3 regions of the Neobacillus sp. DFD-2R genome follow, and region 3 is predicted to be linked to each of the others. Evidence: riboswitches for the same ligand, from Rfam matches in the RefSeq annotation. Region 3 holds a riboswitch; each other region holds the start of a gene.
What was found. A riboswitch is a leader RNA that binds a small molecule or an ion and turns the genes downstream of it on or off. The one in region 3 is predicted to bind S-adenosylmethionine.
Positions count from the first base shown of each region.

Region 1: it holds a riboswitch for S-adenosylmethionine, as region 3 does, so the genes downstream of both, AC3ANV_RS04775 (methionine biosynthesis PLP-dependent protein) here and mtnW (2,3-diketo-5-methylthiopentyl-1-phosphate enolase) in region 3, are expected to answer to the same signal.
Region 2: it holds a riboswitch for S-adenosylmethionine, as region 3 does, so the genes downstream of both, AC3ANV_RS26820 (YezD family protein) here and mtnW (2,3-diketo-5-methylthiopentyl-1-phosphate enolase) in region 3, are expected to answer to the same signal.

Region 1 is NZ_CM173228.1:987,839-991,120, reverse strand. It holds gene AC3ANV_RS04780 (lasso peptide isopeptide bond-forming cyclase) at 1-761, opposite strand, end outside; SAM riboswitch class I at 1,212-1,326, shown strand; gene AC3ANV_RS04775 (methionine biosynthesis PLP-dependent protein) at 1,415-2,527, shown strand; gene metC (cystathionine beta-lyase) at 2,527-3,282, shown strand, end outside.
Region 2 is NZ_CM173228.1:5,328,971-5,332,252, forward strand. It holds gene cysP (sulfate permease) at 1-852, opposite strand, end outside; gene AC3ANV_RS26815 (phosphoadenylyl-sulfate reductase) at 865-1,572, opposite strand; gene AC3ANV_RS26820 (YezD family protein) at 1,670-1,795, opposite strand; SAM riboswitch class I at 1,880-1,984, opposite strand; gene tuf (elongation factor Tu) at 2,379-3,282, opposite strand, start outside.
Region 3 is NZ_CM173228.1:4,276,381-4,279,662, reverse strand. It holds gene AC3ANV_RS21410 (aminotransferase class I/II-fold pyridoxal phosphate-dependent enzyme) at 1-1,123, shown strand, start outside; SAM riboswitch class I at 1,199-1,307, shown strand; gene mtnW (2,3-diketo-5-methylthiopentyl-1-phosphate enolase) at 1,483-2,694, shown strand; gene AC3ANV_RS21400 (2-hydroxy-3-keto-5-methylthiopentenyl-1-phosphate phosphatase) at 2,691-3,282, shown strand, end outside.

The DNA.
Region 1 (3,282 bases), 2.2 Mb from region 3:
TTTACTGATTTTTGAAAAACCTCTTGAAATGCCTCAACATACTCTTCATCTGATTTTAGTTTTAATTGCTCACTAGGAGTAAAAACACCATATTTAGTTAACTTTATTTTATCTTTAATAATAGTAATTGAATGAAATGGTGGTATTTGATCTATATTGCAATAAGGCGTCATACGAGCATCTACAGTATCAATCATTCCCGTAATTGCCAAAAACTCAGCAATATAGTTTTCATTTAATTTCCTTTCAATATACGGCAGGGACAATAACGGTTGGATAGTTGTACAAAATGCTAGTTTGGATTGATTATAATAATAATAAAGTGTTCGATATCCCGAAGGGTCCCTGGCTCCAAAAAATTGTTGTTTTTTCTCATCCCAAATCATAAAAGCAAAATCGCCAACTAAATACTTCGGTGCATCCTCTCCCCATTTATCATAGGAAAGAAGAATAAGTTCACTATCTGTTATTGTTTTTCTATCAGATTTTTTGACCTGCAGTCTTTCAAACAATTCCTCACGATTATCAATAATCGCATCAGCCGTAATGGCTAACTTCCTATCATGATCATAGTTAGGCAACTTTTCACCAATCGATTCAGGTGTGATCCACTGGGCATGGCAGCCAAGAAAGACTTTGTCACTATGCCATATTTGAACATCATCAGCCGGATACTTCTCCAAATCTTTCATCATCCGCCTGCCATGTTCTAGATTAATAGGTTCATCGTTCAAATGATAAATACCAGCAATAGCACTCATCTTTTCCTCCTGCCAAGCATGAAATAAACTGTATGTAGTTTAAATAATTTATATGTAGTATTAAAATATAGAACGTTACCAGCTTGTAGTTCTTTAAACAGAACACGCAATCCATAGTTAATCGATAAGGGTTCATTCACAATGATTCTCCCTTATTACCAACTATTATTTCATTGTTATAAAACCATGTAAATCTATGTTTCTTGCTTTTTATGACAATGTTCATTTGGATTCTACATGACAATTTACTGTTCAATATAGTTCATTATTAAGAACACCTTGTAGATTAAAAATATCATCTCTTAATATTAGTGTCAACATCTTTCTTGGAAATTAACTTTAAATTTTTTCATAATTTTCTAATCTTGAATCAGCCATTGAGAAAAATAAAAAACCAATTGACACCCCCGCGAAATTGTAGTAAATTTTATAAATAATCTAAATATTGCTTTCTTATCAAGAGAGGTTGAGGGAATGGCCCGAAGACACCTCAGCAACCTTCAATGGTTTTTTCATTGAAAAGGTGCTAAGTCCTGCAAATTCTAGGTAATTTGCGAGATAAGAAGAATGACTGAACGGTCCGAACAGACAAAGTCTTCTTCTTATAAGAAGGCTTTTTTTTATTATTATTTTAAAAAATGGGAGTGGATGACATGTATAAAATTGAAACGAAGCTTGCTCAAATTGGAAATCGCAGTGAAACCGCAACAGGAACTGTAAACCCACCTGTTTATTTTTCAACGGCTTACCGTCATGAGGGGATTGGCCAGTCAACGGGCTTTGACTATAGCCGCACAGGAAATCCGACTCGCCAGCTCCTTGAAAAAGCAATTGCCGATTTGGAATATGGGGACCAAGGTTATGCTTGCAGCTCGGGAATGGCAGCCATCTATACGATTCTTTCATTATTCCAATCCGGAGATGAATGGTTAATAAGTGAAGATTTATACGGCGGTACCTACCGTTTGTTAGAGCAAGGTTTTAAAAAATGGGGCTTAAAGACTCAATATGTGAATACGTGTTGTCCGGACGAAGTGGAAAGTAAGATTACTCCTCATACAAAGGCCATCTTTCTTGAAACTCCGACCAATCCCCTCATGCAGGAATCAGATATTTCCGCTATTTCAAAAATTGCCAAGAAACACGGAATCTTGCTGATTGTTGACAATACTTTCTATACTCCACTCCTCCAGCAGCCAATCAAACTTGGTGCCGATATTGTCATTCATAGTGCCACTAAATACTTAGGCGGACACAATGATGTCCTTGCCGGGCTGATTGTTGCGAAGGGTGAAAAAATTTGTCAAGACCTGGCATTATATCACAACGGAGCAGGTGGAGTTCTTGGTCCATTCGATTCTTGGCTGGTCATGCGCGGAATGAAAACACTAGCCCTCCGAATGGAAAGACATGAGAAAAATGCGAAGGAACTTGTTGAATATCTTTCTAATCATGACGGTGTAACTGACGTCCTTTATCCTGGAAAAGGCGGAATGCTTTCTTTCCGGATCAAAGATGAATCTTGGGTGAATCCGTTCCTACAAGGTTTATCTCTCATTTCTTTTGCTGAAAGTCTTGGCGGTACGGAAAGCTTCATTACTTATCCGGCAACACAAACACATGCTGATATACCGGAAGAGATACGAATCCAACAAGGAGTGTGCAATCGTTTATTGCGTTTCTCCGTTGGAATTGAAGACTCACAGGATATTAAACAGGATCTTGAACAGGCATTTGCCAAAATTAAAGAAGGAGTGATTGCATAATGGGTGAATATACATTTGAAACAAGACTCCTTCATAATAAGCACAAGGTTGATCCTGCTACTGGGGCAGTAAGTGTACCGATCCAGCATGCATCCACCTTCCACCAAGCGGATTTCGATCAGTTTGGTAAATATGATTATGGCCGCAGTTTAAATCCAACAAGAGAAGCGTTGGAGGATGTGATTGCCGAATTAGAAGGCGGCACTAAAGGTTTTGCCTTTTCATCAGGAATGGCCGCCATTTCAACCGCTTTTCTTCTTCTTTCTCAAGGTGATCACATGGTTATTACCGAAGATGTATACGGCGGTACGTTTCGGATGGTTACACAGGTTCTGACGAGATTCGGAATTGAGCATACCTTTGTCGATATGACCAATATAGATGAAGTAAAACAGGCGATTCAGCCAAATACAAAAGCATTTTATGTCGAAACACCATCCAACCCGTTAATGAAGGTAACGGATATCAAAGCAATATGCGAATTAGCAAAGGAAATTGGGGCATTAACCTATGTCGATAATACCTTTCTAACTCCTGCCCTGCAAAAACCATTGGAGCTTGGCGCAGATGTTGTGCTGCATAGTGCCACTAAATTTTTGTCCGGTCACAGTGATGTCGTCGCAGGACTTGCCGTTGTCAAGGACGAAGATTTGGCGAAACGATTGGGCTTTTTGCAAAATGGCTTTGGGGCAATCCTTGGCGTTCAGGATGCATGGCTCGTTCTAAGGGGATTAAAGACACTTCACGTTCGCCTG
Region 2 (3,282 bases), 1.1 Mb from region 3:
CAGCCCTTTTTGTGCAGTACCAATTCCCATAATCGCCGTACTTGTTACTTGTGTAAGTGGAACCGGCAATCCAAAAATAGAAGCTAAAATGACAAGAGTTGCACCTGTTCCTGAAATCGCTCCACCTTCTAAAAGGGAGAAGCTTGTTATTTTTTTAGCATTTGTTTGTAACACACCTTTTCCAAGGAGAATGGCACCGAGAGCAATAATCAAACCGCCGATGATTATGCCGGCTTTGACTGTCAATATTCCGGCTCCGACGATTGGCCCTGCTGCATTGGCAACATTGTTCATTCCCGCTGAAAAGGACTCGAAAAAACCAACAATGATCACAAATAGTGAGAGAATGCCTTTTGTTTTCCCTGTTTCTAGCTTAGGGTATTTTTTTTGTACTCGCTGAATCAGTTTTCCAAATATAAACCCTAAAGTAAAACCAATAATCGGTATGATAAACCAAAAAGCAACGATCACCATAATATTTTTAATAAATAAGGCACGATAGGCTATTCCTACCCCCACCACAGCTCCAACGGTAATTTCGCTTGTTGAAAGAGGAATACTTAAAATATTAGCGAGAAATAAAGATAAAGCAGCAGATGAAAGAATGATCAAAACAACCTTTACGGTTAAAAACGTGTGGGGAATAAGGTTGCTCCCAATTGTTTTAACCACCTCACTGCCTCCGATTACAGCACCGGCAAAAATACCAATGCCGCAGATAAGCAAGGCTATTTTCCGACTAGGAAGTGCACCTGAGCCGTAAGGGATACTAATGGCAGCTGCGGCACCGCTAGCACCAATATTCAAGGCAAAAAACAAGGCAACTGCACATGCTGCATAAGTAAGTGTCATTGACGTCCCCTCTTATCCATGCAGTCCGCACTCAGTTTTTCCTTTACCGGACCATCTTCCCGAACGAAGATCTTCTTCATTCCAAGCGGGTGCAGTACAAGTTTTACATCCAATACTTGGATAGCCCTTATCATGCAGGATATTGTATGGAAGCTGGTTTTTGTGAGCATATCTCCAAATATCCTTCCAGGTCCAATGGATGAGTGGGCAAATTTTTACTGATTTAAATTTACTGTCCAAATTAAAAAATTCGGTGTTCTTCCTTGTTTCTGACTGTTCTCTTCTTAATCCTGAAAGCCATGCCGTCCCGCCGGATAGGACTTCATTAAGCGGAATGACCTTTCTCATTTCACAGCACTTATTAGGCTCACGCTTCCATAATTCATCCCCATATTCCAATGCCTGCTGTTCAAGTGTAAGTTCAGGCTTTTTTAATTCAATTCTAAGGTTTGGATATTTTTGTTTTACTTGTTCAATTAACTGATAAGTCTCCTCAAAATGAACCCCTGTATCAAGAAATACGATCCTTGCTTTGTCATTTACCTTTGAGATCAAATCTATTAAAACAATACCTTCAATCCCGAAACTGCATGCATATGTTATCTCATCTTCTGAGTAATGCTGATATGCCCATCTTAATACTTCGAGAGCGCCTTTTGTTTCATCACTCATTGCAAACAAAGGCGGCGAAAACGAATCAAACGTATGATAAGTCAACAATTCAGTCAAGCTAACTTCCCCCATTTCTTTAAGGCAATAAAAAAAACAGTTATAACCAAGCAGTTAAAACTGCCTCTAGTTTTCTAGTCAGCACTTTTTATTTCAACCTTACTTTTTCATTCTTTTCAATTTGAATAATCTTTCCGTCCTGTACGACAAGCGTTATCGAACCAAACTTTAAATCTGTTAATAACTCTTTAAGCCGTGCAAAAACAGGTTCCAGCAAGTCTTCTTTTCCCAAACAAGTCCCTCCCTTGTTAAACAAAAAATCTTCCCATTTCGGAAAGACTGTTTAGGTAATATTTTTACCTTATCTTTCAAAATGGTTCACATTTTGTTGGATTTAGCACCTTACTATTTGTAGGTTGCCGGACATCAAAGGGCCAATTCCCTCCGTCTCTCTGGATAAGTATTCATTTTTAATAAAAACAAAATTCTTTAAGGAGTTTAATCCCTAGTTAATATATCGGTTTAATTAAATTTAACAGCATTATGTATAAATGTCAATCTGTTATTTTAAAATTTTCTGGCTTTTTCATAAATTGTTAAAAAAGTCCTAAGAACAAAAGGCGCAAGCGCCCGGTTAGCGCACGACAGGATTGGTACGGCTCGACTGAGGTAAAGTCAGATAATTTTCCAAGTTATCCGCACCAAATTATTTTATAGTTTCCTAAACGATACAAAAAGCTCTAGGCCTTGTATTGGCGCTAGAGCTAGATATTTCTTATAGTAAATAAAATAAACCATTTTCGCTAAAAATAAAAAAGCAAGTGGATCTACACCCACCTGCTTTTAATAGTAAATAATTATTCTTGAATTGTTGTAATTGAACCTGAACCTACAGTACGTCCGCCTTCACGAATTGAGAACTTTGTTCCTTCTTCGATTGCAACTGGAGCGATTAGTTCAACTGTCATTTCGATGTGGTCGCCAGGCATAACCATTTCAGTACCTTCTGGAAGCATACAAATACCAGTGATATCAGAAGTACGGAAATAGAATTGTGGACGGTAGTTTGAGAAGAATGGAGTATGACGTCCACCTTCTTCTTTTGATAAAACGTAAACTTGTGCTTTAAACTTAGTGTGTGGAGTGATTGACTTTGGTTTAGCCAATACTTGACCACGTTCGATATCTTCACGTGCTACACCACGAAGAAGAGCACCGATATTGTCTCCTGCTTCTGCAAAGTCAAGAAGCTTACGGAACATTTCTACACCTGTTACAGTTGTAGATTTTGGTTCTTCAGTGAAACCTACGATTTCAACTACGTCACCAACTTTAACTACACCACGCTCAACACGTCCTGTAGCAACAGTTCCACGACCAGTGATAGAGAAAACATCCTCAACAGGCATCATGAATGGCTTATCAGTGTCACGAGTTGGAGTTGGGATAAACTCATCAACAGCAGTCATAAGTTCATAGATTTTTTCTTCCCAAGCAGCATCGCCTTCTAATGCTTTAAGAGCAGAACCTTTGATAACCGGAGTATCATCACCAGGGAAGTCGTATTCTGTTAATAGATCACGAATTTCCATTTCTACTAATTCAAGAAGTTCTTCGTCGTCTACCATGTCACATTTGTTCATGAATACAACAAGGTATGGTACTCCTACTTGACGAGAAAGAAGGATGTGCTCACGAGTTTGTGGCATTGGGCCATCAGTTGCAGATACTACAAGGATACCGCCGTCCATTTGCGCAGCA
Region 3 (3,282 bases):
TTCACTTGTTAAAAAAGTAGGGCAATTTATTGAGCAAGGACATGATGTAATTAATTTGGGTCAAGGCAATCCGGATCAGCCTACTCCCAATCATATTGTTGCAAAGCTGCAAGATGCCGCATTAAATCCGGTAAATCATAAATATTCGCCATTTCAAGGGTACCCCTATTTAAAAAAGGCTGTTGAGGATTTTTATCTTCGTGAGTATGGGGTATCCATTAATCCTGATAAAGAAGTAGCGATTTTGTTTGGAGGAAAAGCCGGGTTAGTGGAAATTCCTCAATGCCTATTGAACCCTGGCGACACGATCCTTGTTCCAGACCCGGGCTATCCCGATTATTGGTCCGGGGTTGCGCTTGCTAAAGCTGAAATGGTTACAATGCCGCTAAAAGAAGAAAAAGAATTCTTACCGGATTATAATGAACTTTCTCAAGAAGAGTTATCTAAAGCAAAATTAATGTTCCTCAATTATCCGAATAATCCAACAGGGGCTACGGCTACCAGAGAGTTTTTTGAAGACACTGTCGCGCTTGCACGGGAAAATGATGTGTGTGTTATCCATGATTTTGCCTATGGAGCTATTGGTTTTGACGGTAATAAACCGCTAAGCTTTCTGCAAATTGATGGTGCTAAAGAAGTTGGAATCGAGATCTATACTCTATCAAAAACGTACAATATGGCAGGATGGCGTGTTGGTTTTGCGGTAGGTAATGAAAGTGTTATAGCTGCCATTGAGCTGTTACAGGATCACCTTTATGTAAGCATATTTGGAGCTGTTCAGGAAGCTGCTGCAGCTGCATTATTAGGACCACAGGATTGTGTTAGGGAATTAAATGAGCTTTATGAACGGAGACGAAACATCTTGATTGACGGACTCCGTACGATTGGTTGGGATGTTAAGGCACCAAAAGGATCATTTTTTGCATGGTTAAAGGTTCCTAATGGTCTTACATCTGAGGAATTTGCCGACATTCTTCTTGAACAAGCACATATCATGGTTGCACCGGGAATTGGCTTCGGTGAATTCGGAGAAGGTTTTGTTCGGGTGGGTTTATTGACATCTGAGAAACGGTTAAGTGAAGCTATCGAAAGAATGAGTTCATTAGAAATTTTCAAAAAATAGTTGACGGAATATTCTTTTTTTGGGATAATTCAAAATAAAGTTAAATATATTGTTAAAGTGAATATATACGATGTTTTCTTATCAAGAGCAGGCGGAGGGACCAGCCCGATGAAGCCCGGCAACCGACTTAACCTAATGTTAAGCACGGTGCTAATTCTTGCAGCGAAAGGCTGAAAGATGAGAAGATGTTAGTTTGTAATGCTAACCTCTTCCTGTCGAAGAGGTTTTTTTCGCTATTTAGAAACTATTCCATAAATTCTAAAAACGCATAAGTGCAACTACGCCTCTGTCTTCGCCCTTTTGGGCTTGCCAGTCGGCGAGTTTTCTTTATGTTTTATTTGAAAGGAAGTTGATTAAGAATGTCTGAATTAATTGCCACATATCTTATACACGACGAAAAAAATCCAGACAAAAAAGCGGAGGAAATTGCTTTAGGATTAACTGTAGGGTCTTGGACCAATTTGCCCGAACTGGAACAAAACCAATTACGAAAGCATAAAGGAAGAGTCGTTTCAATCGAAGTGCTTTCAGAAAAAGAAAATCAAGCGATTATTACCATCGCATACCCTACCATAAATTTTTCAACCGATTTACCCGCGATTCTAACGACTGTTTTTGGAAAACTTTCATTGGATGGAAAAATAAAATTGCTTGATTTACAGTTTGATCAGGAATTAAAAAAATGTTTCCCTGGACCAAGATACGGTATTGACGGTCTGCGAAGAAAACTGGGGGTTTATGACAGACCGCTTTTAATGAGTATTTTTAAAGGAGTACTCGGTAAGGATTTAGGATTCCTAGTAGAGCAGCTTAAACAGCAAGCATACGGTGGCGTTGATTTTGTTAAGGATGATGAAATACTTTTTGAAAATGAACTTACACCGTTTGAAAACCGAATTGTTGAGGGGAACAAGGTCCTCCAAGAAGTTTACAATCAGACAGGACATCGAACGTTGTATGCTGTGAATCTTACCGGCAGAACCTCCAAACTAAAAGAAAAAGCTCGAAAGGCTGTGGAGCTTGGTGCAGACCTTCTATTATTCAATGTATTTTCATATGGCCTGGATGTTTTGCAGGAATTAAGAGAAGACGATGAAATTGCCATACCTTTAATGGCACATCCTGCTGTAAGCGGGGCATTAACCTCTTCGTCCCATTATGGTATATCATCTTCATTATTGCTCGGAAAGCTCCTTCGGTATTCCGGCGCTGATTTGTCACTTTTCCCGTCACCTTATGGAACAGTTGCTTTAGAAAAGGACAAGGCGTTGTCGATTGCTAATGAGCTAACAAGGAAAGATTCCTTTAAACAGGCGTTTCCTGTTCCTTCTGCGGGAATTCATCCCGGCTTGGTTCCATTATTAATACGTGATTTTGGAATTGATTCTGTCATTAACGCCGGCGGGGGTGTACATGGACATCCTGATGGTGCCCGTGGCGGAGGTCTTGCATTCAGGCAAGCGATTGAAGCCAATTTACAAGGGAAAACATTAGCGGAGGCTGCTGAGAGCGACTCAGAGCTTAATAAAGCACTTCAATTATGGGGAAGTGCCGAGGTAAACGTAAAATGACAAAACCAGTGATTTATTGTGATTTTGATGGAACAATTACGGAAAGTGACAATATTATCGCCATCATGAAAAAATTTGCTCCTTCAGGGTGGGAAATGATAAAGGATCAAATCCTCACACAGCAGGTTTCCGTCAGTGAAGGAGTTGGAAAATTATTTTCGTTAATACCAAGTAATTTAAAAACAGAGGTTACTAATTTTGCGATTAAAAACGCAAAGATTCGGTCCGGTTTTAAAGAATTTGTTGAATTTACTCGTTCGGAGAAAATTCCCTTCTATATTGTAAGCGGTGGAATTGATTTTTTTGTTTATCCGATTCTGGAAGACTATGGACCATTTGATGGCATCTTTTGCAATAGATCCGATTTTTCTCAAAACGAAATAAAAATTCTATGGCCCTATGAATGTGATTCATTGTGCAGAAATGGTTGTGGCTGCTGTAAACCAAGTATCATTCGAAAATTGGAAAATCGTGATGAAAACTTCAAAATTGTTATTGGTGACTCTGTTACCGATCTTGAAGCAGCAAAACAAGCAGATTTTGTCCTTGCTCGTGATCTGCTTCAAGAAAAATGCGAAGAATGGGGAA